2 regions of the Isoptericola sp. b515 genome follow, and region 1 is predicted to be linked to the other one. Evidence: predicted binding sites of a transcription regulator. Region 1 holds the regulator's gene; the other holds the start of a gene.
The links. The regulator HrcA, encoded in region 1, represses chaperone genes, less so after heat shock. The targets are predictions, from matches to a motif close to TTNGCACTCGNNNNNNNCGAGTGCNAA.

Region 1 (7,766 bases):
GCCTCAGGCTGCGCGGACCGCACGGGCCCGAGCCATGCGCAGGCGGTCGAGGGCCACCAGCACGCGGGGGCGCGGGGCCGTGGCGGGGTGCCGGCGGTGCGCCGGTGCCGTCCGCTCGCCGCGCTCGGCCGCCTGACGGCGGTGCTCGGCCTCGCGGACGACCTCGGCCTCCTGGAGGCGGTACATCTGGTGGAACTGCTCCGGGGACATGGTGACCCTCCTTGGTCGGCGGGCCGGGGTGGCTCGCGATGACTCCAGGTTCGGTCCCTGAGGTAGGGGTGTGGATCGGGCATCCGTCCGGTCTTCGCCGGCGCGTCGCTCGGCAGGCCTGAGGTACCCCCGGCCCGGGGCGGCGCCCGTCTGAGGTACCCGGAGGGTCAGGCGGGGTGCGCCGTGGACCGGGCCACGACGGCGGCCTCGGTGCGGCTCGTGACACCGAGCTTGCGCAGGATCGCCGAGACGTGCACCGACGCCGTCTTGCGGGAGATGAACAGCCGCTCGGCGATCTGCCCGTTCGTCAGTCCCTCGGCGACCAGCTCCAGCACCTGGCGCTCCCGGTCGGTGAGCGGGTCGGCGCCGGCCTCGGCCGGCCGGCGCCGGGTCGGTGCCGCGAGTCCCGCGTCGTGCAGCAGCGAGGTCGCCCGGGCCAGCAGGGAGCCGGCACCGACGTCGCGCGCGGCCTCCGCGGCGTCACCGAGCAGCTCGCGCGCGGGAGCCTTGTCGCCCGCCGCGAGCCGGTGCTCGCCCTCGCGCACGAGGGCGTAGGGGCGCAGGTGTGCCGGGGCGCCGTCGTCGGGACCGAACGCGCTGACCTCGGGCCACGGGGCCCGGCCCAGCTCGGCGGCGAACACCGTCGCCCACAACCGGTGGGTCGGCCAGAAGGCGGCGGCGGCCAGGGCCTCCTCGTACGGTCCGACGTCGACCGCCCGGCCGGCGGCGCGGGCCCGGGCGAGCACCCGGGCGGCGACCGCCAGCACCGTCAGGGCGTACGCCCCGGACAGCCGACCGGGGTCGGCGGCGTGCCGGACCAGGTCGAGCGCGTCGTCGACGTCGTCGCGCGCGAGGGCCAGCTCGGCCAGCGTGGCCGGGGCCCGACCCCGGACCTGCATCTCCACCTCGGCGAACCGCAGCCACACGGCCCGGTGGCGTCGCCCCATCGCCTGGGCGGTCTCGACGTCCCCGCGCCACAGCGTGAGCCACGTCCATCGTTCGGCGAGGTAGACGGCCCAGGCGCTCGGCGAGACCTCGTTCGTGGCCCGCCGGTACCAGGCGTCGGCCTCCTCCCAGCGGCCGAGCCCGATGAGGGCCTCGGCGACGTTGCCCTCCAGCATCGCGCGGCTGCTCCAGCCGGATCCCCCGGCGCGGCCGACCTCGGCACCGGCGGAGGCGGTCCGCAGCGCCTCGGCGAACCGGCCGAGCCGGAGCTGGTGGTCGGAGAGGTTGGTGAAGTAGTGGGCCCGCCCGGCCCAGTCGTCCCCGGAGAGGCGGCGGGACTCCTCGAGCTCGTCGAGGCCGCCCGGGTCGCCCGCGCTCAGCCGGGCGAGACCGCTGGTGTTCAGCAGCAGCGCGGCGGTGGAGCGGTCGCCCGCGGCCGTCGCGGCCTCGTAGCCGCGCCCGGCGGCCGCGACCGCCTCCTGGAAGCGGCCGGCGAGCATCTTGGCGCGGGCGTCCAGGCGCAGCAGCCCGGCGAGCGTCCCGAGGTCGTCCTGCGGTGCCGCCGCGAGCGCCTCCCGGGTCCGGTCCAGGCCCGCGACGTCGCCCGCGCGCAGCTGCTGCACCGCCACGAGCCCGAGGGTGCGGGCCCGGCCCGCGGGGTCGTCGGCGGGCCACTCGTCCAACGCCTGACGCGCCAGCGCCAGGGCCCGGTCGACGTGGGTCGCGACGGTCTCGGCCTCGGCGACCCGCACGAGCAGGTCGTGGTGCGTGGTCCCGGTGACGTCCGCCGCGTCCGGCACGGTGTCCCACAGCTCGAGAGCCCGTTCCCCGAGCCGGACGGCAGCCGCCGGGGCGACGTCGTTCGCGGCGGCGTCCAGGCCGGTCACGGCGGCGGCCAGGGCGCGGTCCGGCACACGGGCGTGCCACCAGTGGTCGGCCTGCTCGACCAGCCGCGGCACGGTGGCCGGACCGGTGGCCAGCGCCTCGGCGTAGGCCGCGTGCAGCCGCCGCCGCTCGGTGGGCAGCAGCTCCGCCTCGACGGCCTCCTGCATCAGGGCGTGACGGAACCCGTAGCCGTCGGGGTCGGCCTGCAGGACCAGGGCGTCGACGGCCTCGCGCGCAGCGGGTTCGGCCCGCTCGAGCGCCTCGTCGCCCAGGACGGCGGCCAGCACGTCACGGCCGGCGCGGACCCCGCCGGCGGCGACCACCCGGCAGAACGCCTGCGCCGCCTCCGACAGGCCCGCGTAGCGCAGCAGCAGGACGTCACGCAGCGAGACGGGGATGTCACCGTCGTAGCAGCAGGCGAGCTCCTCGACGTAGAAGGGCACGCCCTCGGCACGCTCGACCAGCTCGCCCAGGCCCCCGGCGCCGGTCCGGTCCGCGCCGGCCGGTGCGTCGGGGAGCACGGCGCGTGCGAGCTCGACGACCTCCGGGTCGGCGAGGCGCGGCACCTCGACCCGTTCGGCGAGCCGAGCCCGGTCGAGCTCGGCCAGGGTGGTGCGCAGCGGGTGGCGCCGGCCGACGTCGTCGCTGCGGTAGGTGACCAGCACGAGCAGGTGGGTGGACGGGGCGGCGCGGGCGAGCCGCGCGACGGTGGTCCGCGTGACGTCGTCGGACCAGTGCAGGTCCTCGACGACGACCACGACCGTCCGGCGGGCGCAGACCGTCGTCAGCAGGTCGGTGAGCACCTCCGGTACGCGGCCGCCGTCGACGCCGGGCCGCACGGTCACCAGCCGGGGCAGGATCACGCCGAGGGCGTCCGCCGCGGGGCCGGCGGCGTCCAGCACCGCCTCCTCACCGAGCGCGCCGACCAGGTCCCGCAGCACGCCGTCGAGCCCGGCGTAGGGCACGGGGCCCGCGCCGGAGTCGGCGCACTGGCCCCGGGCCACGAGGGTCGTGCCGGTGTCGACGCCGTCGAGGAGCTCCTCGACGAGGCGCGTCTTGCCGATCCCGGCCTCACCGGCCACGACGAGGCATCGCCCCGCGCCGTGCGTGGCACCGTCGAGGGCGTCGCGCAGCGCGGCGAGCTCGGGCCGGCGCCCGACCAGGGGGACCTGGCTGACCCTCATGGGGACATGCTGCCAGCCTGCGGGACGGCACGCCTCGGGCGGGACGGACCGCCCCGGTCCGGCGGTGCCGCGGGCGGACGAGCGTCGACAGCACACGGGGACGGGGCCCGGCGACGGGGGCGGGCATGACGTACCTCACCGGTGACGGGCGGGTGACGCCGGACCGTCGCACGAACCGCGTAAGATGGCACTCAGCCCTGGAGAGTGCTAAACCCCCCGGGGCGCCGAGCGAGGGGAGGTCGAGAAGTGAGCGAGGAACGTCGGCTCGAGGTGCTGCGCGCCATCGTCGAGGACTACGTCACCACGCGCGAACCCGTCGGGTCGCGCATGCTCACCGAGCGTCACCGTCTCGGTGTCTCCCCGGCCACGATCCGCAACGACATGGCCGCGCTGGAGGACGCCGGGTACATCGCCCAGCCGCACACGTCGGCCGGCCGGGTGCCCACGGACGCCGGGTACCGGGTGTTCGTCGACCGGCTCGCCGAGGTCCGGCCCCTCAACGTCCCCCAGAAGCGGGCCATCGAGGCCTTCCTGTCCGAGGCGATCGACCTCGACGACGTCCTGACGCGCGCGGGGCGGCTCATCGCCCAGCTCACCGGGCAGGTCGCCGTCGTGCAGTACCCGTCGCTGCGGCGGTCCGGGCTGCGCCACCTCGAGCTCGTGCCCGTGGCGGACTCCCGGATCCTCGTCGTGGTCATCACCGACACCGGCCGCGTCGAGCAGCGCTACTGCGAGCTGCCGGTGCGACCGGACGGGACGGATGCCGGCACGGACCTCGACGAGGGCACCATCGGCGAGCTGCGGGCCCGGTTCAACGCGGCCGCCGCCGGCAAGCGCCTCGCCGACCTCACCGGCGTGTTCGCCGGCGTGGTCGAGTCCGTGGGCCCGCGCCTCAGCGGCGTGGCCCAGGCAGTGGCGGACCTCGTCGTCGAGACGCTCGGGGAGGAGAACGAGGAGCGGATCGTGCTGGCCGGCACGGCCAACCTGGCCCGGTCCGGCGCCACGTTCGAGCAGGGGCTGAGCCCCGTCCTCGAGGCGCTCGAGGAGCAGGTGGTGCTGCTCGGGCTCCTCACCGAGATGGCGACCGACGGGGTCGGGGTGCGGATCGGGCACGAGAACCGGCTCGACGGTCTCACCGAGACCTCCGTCGTCGCCTCCGGTTACGGTAGCGACGGCGACACCGTCGCCTCCCTCGGGTCCATCGGCCCCACCCGCATGGACTACCCGGGCACCATCGCCTCGGTCCGCGCCGTGGCACGCTACCTGTCCCGCGTGCTGCCGAACTGACCACCGGTATCCCTGACCAGACTTTCTCCACGTCACCGAAGAGAGACCTGTGACCGACTACTACGAGATCCTCGGCGTCGAGCGTGACGCCACTCCCGAGCAGATCAAGAAGGCCTATCGCCGCATGGCGCGCGAGCTCCACCCCGACGTCGCGGGTGCCGAGGGCGAGGAGAGGTTCAAGGACGTCGCCCGGGCCTACGAGGTGCTGTCGAACCGCGAGAAGCGCGAGCAGTACGACCTGGGCGTCGACCCGAGCGCACCCGGCGGCGGCGCCGGAGCCGGCTTCGGCCAGGGCTTCGGCTTCCAGGACATCTTCGAGACGTTCTTCGGCGGCGGTCAGGCCAGCGGTCCCGTGCCGCGGGCCCGGCGCGGCCAGGACGCGCTGGTGCGCATGGACATCGACCTCTCCGAGGCCACGTTCGGCGGCAAGCGCGAGCTGCAGGTCGACACCGCCGTGGTGTGCGGCACCTGCGGCGGCAACGGGTGCCGGCCCGGGACCGACGTGCGGACCTGCGAGGTCTGCCACGGCCAGGGCAACGTCCAGCGCGTGGCCCGGTCGTTCCTCGGCCAGGTCATGACGACGGCGCCCTGCGCGGCCTGCCAGGGCTTCGGCACGATCATCCCCGAGCCCTGCGCGGAGTGCTCCGGCGAGGGCCGGGTGCGCTCGCGTCGCTCGCTGACGGTCAACGTCCCCGCGGGCGTGGACACCGGGACCCGGATCAAGCTCGCCGCCCAGGGCGAGGTCGGGCCGGGCGGTGGTCCGGCGGGCGACCTGTACGTCGAGATCCGGGAGAAGGCCCACGACACGTTCGTGCGCCGCGGCGACGACCTGCACTGCACCCTGCCGGTGCCGATGACCGCGGCCGCGCTGGGCACCGTGCTCGAGCTGTCCACCCTCGACGGCCAGCAGGAGATCGACCTGCGTCCGGGCATCCAGCCCGGCGAGATCGTCACCCTCAAGGGCCTCGGCGTGGGGCACCTGCACGGCAACGGTCGCGGCGACCTCAACGTCCACGTCGAGGTCCAGGTGCCGACCTCCCTCGACGAGGAGCAGACCGAGCTGCTGCGCCGGCTGGCGAACCTGCGCGGCGAGGAACGCCCCGACCCGCGGCTGGCCGCGGCCCACCCGGGCGTGTTCTCGCGGCTGCGGGACAAGTTCGCCGGGCGCTAGGCGCGACGTCGTGAGCGCACCGGTCTTCGTCGACCACGGCGTGCCGGCCTCCCTGGCCCCGGGGGCGACCTACGTCCTCGGCGGGGCGGAGGGGCGGCACGCCGGCGTCGTCCAGCGACGGCGCGCCGGTGAGCGGGTCGACGTCGTCGACGGCGCGGGCACCCGCGTGCTCGGCGTCGTCGAGACGGTCGACGGCGGCGAGGTCGCCCTGCGCGTCGAGGACGTGCGGCACGAACCGGCGCCGGCCGTGCGCCTGACCCTCGTGCAGGCGCTGGCCAAGGGCGACCGCGACCACCAGGCGGTCGAGGCCGCGGTCGAGGTCGGGGTCGACGCCGTCGTGCCCTGGCAGGCCGACCGGTCCGTCGTCGTCTGGCGCGGACCGCGGGCCGAGAAGGCGCGCGCCAAGTGGGCCGCCACCGTGCTCGCGGCGGTCAAGCAGTCCCGCCGCGCGTGGCTGCCGCCGGTGGAGGAGCACGTCACCACGCGGACGCTGGCCGCCCGGGTGCGCGACGTCGTCGCCGCGGGCGGTGCCGTCGTCGTCCTGCACGAGGAGGCCACGACACCGCTCGCCGACGTCGCGCTCCCGGAGCCGGCTCTCGGCGCGGACGCGCCTCCCGAGCTGGCGCTCGTCGTCGGCCCCGAGGGCGGGATCTCCACGGAGGAGGTCAGCGCGCTCACCGACGCCGGCGCCGTGACGGCACGGCTCGGCCCGCACGTGCTGCGTACCTCCACGGCGGGTCCCGTGGCCGTGGCGCTCCTGAGCGACCGGCTGGGCCGCTGGCGGTAGCGTGGACGCATGACGACGGAGACCGAGGCGGACTGCCTCTTCTGCAAGATCGTCGCCGGCCTGCAGCCGGCCGACGTCGTGGCCGACACCGAGCGGGTCCTGGCGTTCCGGGACATCGACCCGCAGGCGCCGGTGCACGTGCTCGTCGTGCCCAAGGAGCACCACGGCGACGTGTCCGTCCTGGCCGCCGCCGACCCGGAGCTGCTCGCCGAGGTCGTCGCCGTCGCCGACGAGATCGCGCACGACCTCGCCGACGGCCAGTACCGGTTCATCTTCAACTCCGGCCCGCGTGCGGGCCAGAGCGTCTTCCACGTGCACGGCCACGTCCTGGCCGGCACCCAGCTGGGATGGAGTCCCGCCTGAGCATGACGTCCCCCGCCTCCGACCGCTCCCTGACCGACCACCCGCGGCACGCCACCGAGCATCGCGTCGTCGTCCCCCCGCACGTGCCGATGGTGGCGCTGCTCGGCAGCGGCGACTCCGTCCTGCGAGCGATCGAGGACGGGTTCCCCGGGGTGGACGTGCACGCCCGCGGCAACGAGATCTCCGTGCACGGCCCGGCCGGCGACGTCGCCCTGGTGGCACGGCTGCTCGACGAGCTGGTCGAGGTCGTCGAGGCCGGCACCCCGCTCACCCCCGAGGTGGTCTCCCGCTCGGTGTCGATGCTGACCTCCGCCGCCGCCCAGCGGCCCGCCGAGGTGCTCACCCACGACATCCTCTCCGGGCGCGGCCGCACGATCCGCCCAAAGACCGTCGGCCAGAAGCGCTACGTCGAGGCCATCGCGGCCAACACGATCACCTTCGGCATCGGCCCGGCGGGCACCGGCAAGACCTACCTGGCGATGGCGAAGGCCGTGCAGGCCCTGCAGGCCAAGCAGGTCAACCGCATCATCCTCACGCGTCCCGCCGTCGAGGCGGGGGAGAAGCTCGGCTACCTGCCCGGCTCGCTCAGCGACAAGATCGACCCGTACCTGCGCCCGCTCTACGACGCGCTGCACGACATGGTCGACCCCGACTCCATCCCGCGGCTGGTGGAGTCCGGCACCATCGAGGTCGCTCCGCTGGCCTATATGCGCGGCCGTTCGTTGAACGACTCGTTCATCATCCTGGACGAGGCGCAGAACACCTCCGCCGAGCAGATGAAGATGTTCCTCACCCGGCTCGGGTTCGGCTCGACGATGGTGATCACCGGCGACGCCACCCAGGTCGACCTGCCCGGCGGGACGACGTCGGGCCTGCGGGTGGTCGAGGACATCCTCACCGGGGTCGACGACGTCGAGTTCTGCCGGCTGAGCAG
Region 2 (7,766 bases), on a different contig from region 1:
GTCTCGGCCCTGGCCCGGCGCGACGGCATCTCCCTGCGGGACGCGGCGACGGTGATCGGCGTGCGGCGCACCGCCGAGGCGCACGAGATCCGGGGGCTCTACCCCTGAGACCCGCGGGGGACCCGACGGCGGCGCTCGCCGACCGGCTGCGGGACGCCGGGTGCGTCTTCGCCGAGGACGAGGCCGCGGTGCTGCTGCGCGCCGCCCCCGCCGGGTCGGCGCGGCTGGAGCAGCTCGTGGCGCGCCGCACCGCCGGTGAGCCCCTGGAGCACGTGCTCGGCGAGGTGGAGCTCGCCGGCAGGACGTGGACGGTGGGACCAGGCGTCTTCGTGCCCCGCCGTCGCAGCGAGGCGCTGGTCGAGGCCGCGCTGGACCGCCGCCCCGGGTCGGTGGACCCGACGGTCGTCGACCTGTGCTGCGGCTGCGGCGCGCTCGGCGGCGCCGTGCTCGAGGGGTTGACCGCGGCCGGTGCGCGCCCCGCGCTGCACGCCGTCGACGTCGACCCCGTGGCGGTCGGCTACGCCCGCCGCAACCTCGAGCCGCTCGGCGCCGCCGTGGCGACCGGCGACCTGTTCGAACCGCTCCCGCGCAGCCTGCGGGGCCGCGTCGACCTGCTCCTGTGCCACGCCCCGTACGTGCCCACCGCCGCCCTCGCCACCATGCCGCCGGAGGCGCGGGACCACGAGCCACCGACGGCGCTCGACGGCGGCGCCGACGGCCTCGACGTGCTGCGCCGGGTGCTGGGGCAGGCCCCGCGGTGGCTCGCACCGCGCGGAGTGCTGCTGTTCGAGATCGCGGCGCGGCAGTGGCCGGCAGCGCGGGGGACCGTCGTCGCCGCGGGGCTGAGGGCCGAGCGGGTATGGGACGAGGACCGGGACGCTACCGTGGTGGTCGCTAGGCGCGAGCGCGGCGACGACGGACCAGGGTGACCACGACCGGGCCGACCACGGCCACGGCGGCGGCGACGCCGGCCGCGACCGCCACCGTCTGGTCGGTCAGCGGCCCCGTCGTCCGCCCGACGGCGATCCAGGCGAGACCCCAGCCGATCGCGAGGCCGACGGGGACGACCACGGCCGGACGGACGGCGCCGTACCGGGCGACCGCGAGCGCCAGCACGGCGCCCACCGCCACGAGCGCGACACCCCATCCGGTGGCGCCCAGGCCCAGCTCGCCGACGTCCGCCGCCTTCAGGGCCGCGGCGGTGTTGGCCAGCGTCGCCACGGAGACCCAGCCGAGGTAGAGGCCGACGGTGACGTCGGTGACGACGGCGTCGAGCACGCGGGGGGCGGGGGTCCGCACGAGACGCACGAGCACCAGGGACAGCACGGCGACGAGACCGGCGATGACGGCGACGCTGGCCCACAGCCAGCCGGCCTGCACGACGCCGATCCAGGCGGCGTTGAGCAGCATGGAGACGAGGATCCACCACGCCACGGACCGCAGACGGGGGTCGGCCGCGCGACCGGGCAGCGCCTGCACGACGGCGAACAGCACCAGACCGGTGTAGATCACCGACCAGATCGAGAACGCCGGGGTGTCGGGCGCCAGGACCGTCGCGTCGGCGGACAGCGCACCGTCCGCCGCCTCCTGGATCGGCTGGCCGCCGAACGCGCCGGAGCCGACGGCGGCACCGAGGATGGCGAGGAGCGCGCCGACGGCGACCACGACCTGCCGGACGCGGTCCCGGGCGGTGGCGGGGCGCTGGGGTGTGTCCTGAAGCGTCGTCATGCCCTCAGCATGCCAAACCTCAGCATGCTGAGCATCTCGACCGGCCTGCCGGCGCTACGCCCGGGTGCGGGGCTGCCGGTCGACCCACGCGGCCAGCGGCACCCGCGGCCCGGTGTAGAACGGGACCTCCTCGCGCACGTGGAGCCGCGCCTCGGTGGCCCGCAGGTCCCGCATCAGGTCGACGATGCGGTCCAGGGCGTCCGCCTCGAACGGCAGCAGCCACTCGTAGTCGCTCAGCGCGAACGTGCTCATCGTGTTGGCCCGCACGTCCTTGTACCCCGCGGCGGCGATGCCGTGGTCGCGCAGCATCGTGCGGCGCTCGGCCTCCGGGAGCAGGTACCACTCGTAGGACCGCACGAACGGGTACACGCACAGGTAGTCGCGCGGGGCCTCACCGGCCAGGAAGGCCGGGACGTGGCCCTTGTTGAACTCCGCGGCCCGGTGCAGGGCCACCACGGACCACACCGGCGTCAGCACGGCACCCAGGCGCGAGGTGCGCAGCCGCTGGTAGGCGCCCTGGACCGACTCGACCGTGGGGCCGTGCACCCAGACCATGAGGTCCGCGTCCGCACGCAGCCCGGCGACGTCGTAGACGCCGCGCACGACGACGTCACCGTCGGCGCGGGAGGGGTCACGGTCGGCCTCGGCAGCGCCGCCCCACAGGGCGTCCTCGGCCTCGGCGGCGAGCGCGGCACGCTCGGCGTCGTCGGCCGGCACCGGCCCCGCGAGCGAGAACACCGAGATCATCGCGTAGCGGATGGACTCGTTGATCGCGGCGGTGTCGACGGCCTCGCCGGTGTCGGCGTGGATGTGCTGGTCGCTCACGGATGCTCCTCCAGGATCGCTCGGTCGCTCAGCGGTTGACGTCGCGCGAGCACAGCGCCGGGACGCCGCTGGGCTCACCGTCGCGGCGCAGGCAGCAGTCGACCTCGCAGACGGACCGGAACGGGGGCAGCGTCCCGACGGTCGCCTCGTCGACGTCCTCGCCGCGGGCCTTGGCCGCCCGCTCGAGCAGCAGGTCCACCAGCCCGGCCACGAAGGCGGGCCGCGTCCCCACGGTGCCGGCGCGCACGGCCGTCATCCCGAGCTCGGTGGCGGTCTCCATCGCCTCGGTGTCGAGGTCGTAGGCGACCTCCATGTGGTCCGAGATGAAGCCGATCGGCGCCATGACGACGTCGCGCAGGCCCTCGCCGGCACGCTCGGTCAGCAGGTCGTTGACGTCCGGCTCGAGCCACGGCTGGGTCGGCGGGCCGGACCGCGAGCAGTAGGCCAGCTCCCACGAGACCTCGTGGCCGCGCGCCTCGGCGACCCGGGCGGCGATGACGGCGGCGACGTCCAGGTGCTGGGTGGAGTAGGTGGCCTGCGAGATGCGGGACGCCGCCTCCATCGTGTCCGGGATGGAGTGCGTGACGAACACGAGCTTCGCGTCCGCGGGCGAGCCGCTCTTCTCCTCCAGCGCGGCGTAGCCGTCGAGGACGGCCTCGACGTTGGCCTGCACGAAGCCGGGGTGGTTGAAGTACGACCGGATCTTGTCGAACTGGACGCCCGTCGACCCGTTCTCGTCGAGCTGACCGCGCTGCTGCAGCGTCACGGCCAGGTCCTCGCGGTACTGCCGGCAGCCGGAGTAGCTCGAGTAGGCCGAGGTGACGAGCGCGACCGCGCGCTCGGCACCGAGCGCCTCGAGCTCGGTGACGGCGTCGTCGGTGTACGGCTCCCAGTTACGGTTGCCCCAGACGACCGGCAGCTCGATCCCGCGCGCGGCCAGCTCGGCCTCGATCGCGGCCTTGAGCGCGAGGTTCTGGTCGTTGATCGGGCTCTTGCCGCCGAACGCGTAGTAGTGCTCGCCGACCTCCTCCAGCCGGGAGTCGGGGATCCCCTTGCCCGCGGTGACGTTGCGGAGGAACGGGACGACGTCCTCCGGCTTGTTCGGGCCGCCGAAGGAGAACAGCAGCAGCGCGTCGTACGGGGTGGGATCGGCCGTCGGCCGGGGGGTCGTCGACATGGTCCCATCATCCACCGAGCCCAGGGGTGCTCCGGACCGGCTCGCCGCCGCCCCGCCGTGACATTGAACGGACAGGACGTCATCTTCGACCCCGCGCCGACCCGGACGTGCGCGGGTACTCTCGACGGACCCGGTCCGGACCGTGAGCGAGGAGGCCCCGTGACGAGCACCCGCACCGCCTCCGCGCCGGGCCGGACGGGACCCGCGCGACCCCCCGCCACGGTGGGCCAGGTGCGCACCACCGTGCAGGCGGAAGAGCTCGCCGCCCGCCTCCAGCACCCCGACCGCACCTGGCCCGTCGTGGTCGTCTCCACCCCGCAGGACCGGGGCCGCCCCTTCGTCGACGCGGACCGCGTGCTCGACGACGTCCAGGGCCTGGCCGAGGTCGTCGTGATCCACGCGGGCGACCCGTCGTGGGCCTTCTCGCACGGCATGCCGGACGCCACCCAGGTCTACGGCGGCGCCTCCCGGGTCTACCCGGTGGGCGTCGGCTGGGTGCACGACGTCGCCCGCTCGCCGCTGTGGATCGCGTACGACGCCGCCGAGGGCACGCGGGTGCACGACCGGCTCGTGCAGGACGCCCTGACGGCGGCCACGCGCGCCGGCCTCGTCACCGTGAGCCTGCTGCCGACCGCTCCCGCCGCGACCAGCGGCACGGTGCTCGGTCTCGTCGGCACGCGCGCCCTGGTGCAGACCGCCGACGGCGCGACGGCGCAGGTGGCCCAGGAGCTGACGCTGCCCGTCGTGCCGATCGACCGCCTCCTGGCGCCGGGCATGGCGGTGCACGGCGTGCTGGACGCCGGGACGCGGCGTCTGGACGTGCGCGGCATGCTGCCCGACCCCGTCGCCCAGACCTCGCGCGTGCTGGCCGCCTACCCGGCCGGCGCCGTCGTGCCGGCGCAGGTGCACCGCGTGGAGGCCGACGAGGTCACCCTCGCCCTCGCACCGGCGGTGGCCGTGCGCGTGCACCGCGAGCACGCCAGCCGGGGCGACGACGACCTGCGCGACCTCTTCACCGTGGGCGAGGTGGTCGCGGCCCGCATGCAGCCACCCCGCCCCGTACCCGGTCCTGCCGGCGGCCACCGGCAGCCGGCGCTGCGTCTCGACGACGTCGACGACACCGCCGGCGTGCTGCCCGCGATCAGCCTGCTCGACGGCGGACCGCCCTGGCTCCCGGCGCCGACCGTGCCCCCGGACGAGGATCTCGGTCCGGAGCCGACGACGGTCCCCGAGCCGCCCCCTGCTGCCCGCCCGACGCCCGGCCCCGGCCCGCGCCGCGCCGTGCCGCCACCGGGGCGCTCCCCCGCGCCGGTGCCCGCCGCCTCGACGTCCTGCCCGGACGACAGCACCGAGGTGGACGCCTCCTCGCCCGGCGAGCGCAAGGCCCTGGTCCGGCAGCTCGAGCGGTCCGTGCACGAGTACCGTGCCCGGGCGCACCTCGCCGAGCGGGAGAACGTCGAGCTGCGCGCCGCGGTCAGGACGCTCGAGGTCGAGGTCGCGGGCCTGCGCGACCTGGCGCGCGAGCAGCGGGACCACCTCGACCGGATGCACCGCGACGCCGAGCGGTACAAGGCGCGGATCCGGTCCGCGCGCAAGCAACGTGCCGGGGAACCGGCCACCGCGGCGGCACCCGACCGGCTCTTCACGGACCCGGAGGACCAGCTCCGCCACGACGTCTACCGCGCCTGGGCCGAGCTGATCGGGCCCGACGAGAAGGTCGACTACCCGTTGCCCGACTACGACGTCGGTCCCCGGTTCTGCGACTCGCTCGCGGGACCGGGGCGCGGCTTCGAGGACCGTGTGCACCGGGCGATCGTCATGGTGCTGACCGGCCGGGCCCACGACGTCGCGGGCTACGAGCTGCACCGCCTGCGACGCGGGGACGGCGGCAGCGACCCGAACCGGGTCCGCGAGTCGGACGGTGCCCAGGCGATGCGCCTGTCGTTGCAGGTCAGCGCACCCCAGGCGCGCCGGCTGCACTACTGGCAGCTGCCCGGCGGCGGGGTCGAGCTGTCCCGGGTCGTGCTGCACGACGACGTCGCGCCCTGACCTCGGGTCGTTCGCTCACGGCGAACATCCGACGCTGGCACTCTCGGGTCGAGAGTGCTAATTCTGAGGGTGTAGCCAGGTGACGCCGGACGGACCGGCGCACCCGTCGCGGATCGAGGTCGCGGGTGCGGCCTCGCCGAGGAGGTGATGCGCGATGGCTACGTACTGGGACCCGTTCCAGGAGATGGACCGGCTCTTCGGCTCCTTCCCCCTCACGGCGCGGAACGTCTCGGCCATGCCGATGGACCTGTTCCGCGAGGACGACCACTTCGTCCTGGCCGCCGACCTGCCCGGGATCGACCCCGGCAGCATCGACGTCTCGGTCGAGGACCGCACGCTGACCGTCCGGGCCGAGCGGACCGGACGCTCCGGCGAGGGCCAGTGGCTGCTCCGCGAGCGCCCGGCCGGCACCGTGGCACGTCAGATCACGCTCGGGCGCGGGCTGGCGCTCGACCACATCTCGGCCTCCTACGCCGACGGCGTGCTGACGCTGACCATCCCGGTCGCCGAGGAGGCCAAGCCGCGGCGCATCGAGGTGTCGCACCGCTCCGAACCCCACACCATCGAGGCCGGCGGCTGATCGTCGCGCCAGGCCGCGGGCGGCGGTCGCCGGGACGCGGCGTCCCGGCGACCGCCGCCGTCACGTCCCGACCGACGACCCGCCGGAGCGCCACGCGGCCACCTGCAGCAGGTTCGTGACGGAGGCCGCGACCTCGGACAGCCTCGTCGCCGTCCGCGGGATCAGGTGCTCCAGGTCGACGGGACCGGGAGCGACCGAGAAGGCCGCCGCGATCCCGGCGGCCCGCGTCTGCTCGGCCGGCAGCAGCACCTGACCCGCGACGACGACCACGGGCGGGCGGGCCGGGGACGCGGCGGCCAGGCGCGCCACGCCGTCGGCCACCTTGCCGCGCACGGACTGGGAGTCGAACGAGCCCTCCCCGGTGATCACGAGCGCGGCGTCGGACAGCGCAGCCGGCAGGCCCACCGCCTCGGCGACGAGCAGCGCCCCCGGCTCCAGCGCGGCGCCCAGGACGGCGGCCAGCCCCGCCGGGACGCCCCCGGCGGCCCCGGCCCCGGGCAGCTCGTGGACGCGGACGGCGGTCTCCCGCTCGAGGAGGTTCGCCCACCGGGTCAGCGCCTCGTCGAGGAAGGCCACCTCACCCGGGCCCGCCCCCTTCTGCGGGGCGAAGACCGCCGCGGCACCGTGCTCGCCCAGCAGCGGGTTCGTGACGTCCACGGCCAGCCGCCAGCGCACCTCGCGGGCGCGCGGGTGCAGCCCGGACAGGTCGATCGCGGCCGCCCGGGCCAGGCCCTCGCCGCCGTCGGGGACCACCCGCCCCTCGCCGTCGAGCAGCCGGGCGCCCAGCCCGGTCAGGATCCCGGCGCCGCCGTCGGTCGAGGCGGAACCACCCAGGCACACGAGCACCTCGTGCACCCCGGCGTCCAGGACGGCTGCGGCGACGTCACCCGTCCCGCGCGTGCTCGCGTGCAGGGGCTGGAGCGGCTCGTCGCTCACCCGGGGCAGCCCGCTGGCCTCGGCCAGCTCGACCACCCCGATCAGCCCGTCCGGGGAGACGGTCCACCGCGCCACGGTGGGGCGACCGATCGCGTCGACGGTCTCCACCGTGCGCACCGCCGACTGCCAGGAGGCCACGAGGGCGTCCAGCGTGCCCTCCCCGCCGTCGGCCATGGCGAGCGAGGTCACCCTGGCTTCCGGAGCCGCGGCCAGCACGCCGTCCCGCAGGGCCACGGCGACCTCGGTGGCGTCCAGCGTCCCCTTGAACGCGTCGGGCGCCAGCACCACGTGCGGTCGCTCGGCGGGAGGGAGCGGGTCGGCGGGTGTCGACGGTGTCACCCGGCGAGAATATCGACCCTGGTCAACCGTGAGGGGTCCAGTCGGGGATGTCGGCCTGTGCGGTCCGCAGCTTCGTCAGCAACCGCACGAGCTCGGCCTGCTCCTCGGCGTCCAGGGCACCTCCGACGTACT

Region 2: Q6350_RS13730 (Hsp20/alpha crystallin family protein) is a predicted target of HrcA. The motif match lies at 5,814-5,840, and genes of this name have one in related genera.

The regions. Positions count from the first base shown of each region.
Region 1 covers NZ_JAUQYR010000003.1:446,403-454,168, reverse strand. The annotation lists gene Q6350_RS11160 (hypothetical protein) at 4-210, opposite strand; gene Q6350_RS11155 (LuxR family transcriptional regulator) at 378-3,224, opposite strand; gene hrcA (heat-inducible transcriptional repressor HrcA) at 3,471-4,511, shown strand; gene dnaJ (molecular chaperone DnaJ) at 4,561-5,682, shown strand; gene Q6350_RS11140 (16S rRNA (uracil(1498)-N(3))-methyltransferase) at 5,693-6,469, shown strand; gene Q6350_RS11135 (histidine triad nucleotide-binding protein) at 6,479-6,832, shown strand; gene Q6350_RS11130 (PhoH family protein) at 6,835-7,766, shown strand, end outside.
Region 2 covers NZ_JAUQYR010000004.1:379,563-387,328, reverse strand. The annotation lists gene Q6350_RS13760 (Glu/Leu/Phe/Val dehydrogenase) at 1-108, shown strand, start outside; gene Q6350_RS13755 (putative protein N(5)-glutamine methyltransferase) at 105-929, shown strand; gene Q6350_RS13750 (tryptophan-rich sensory protein) at 895-1,728, opposite strand; gene hemQ (hydrogen peroxide-dependent heme synthase) at 1,783-2,553, opposite strand; gene Q6350_RS13740 (ferrochelatase) at 2,582-3,730, opposite strand; gene Q6350_RS13735 (hypothetical protein) at 3,890-5,779, shown strand; gene Q6350_RS13730 (Hsp20/alpha crystallin family protein) at 5,934-6,359, shown strand; gene Q6350_RS13725 (glycerate kinase) at 6,420-7,634, opposite strand; gene Q6350_RS13720 (MarR family winged helix-turn-helix transcriptional regulator) at 7,657-7,766, opposite strand, start outside.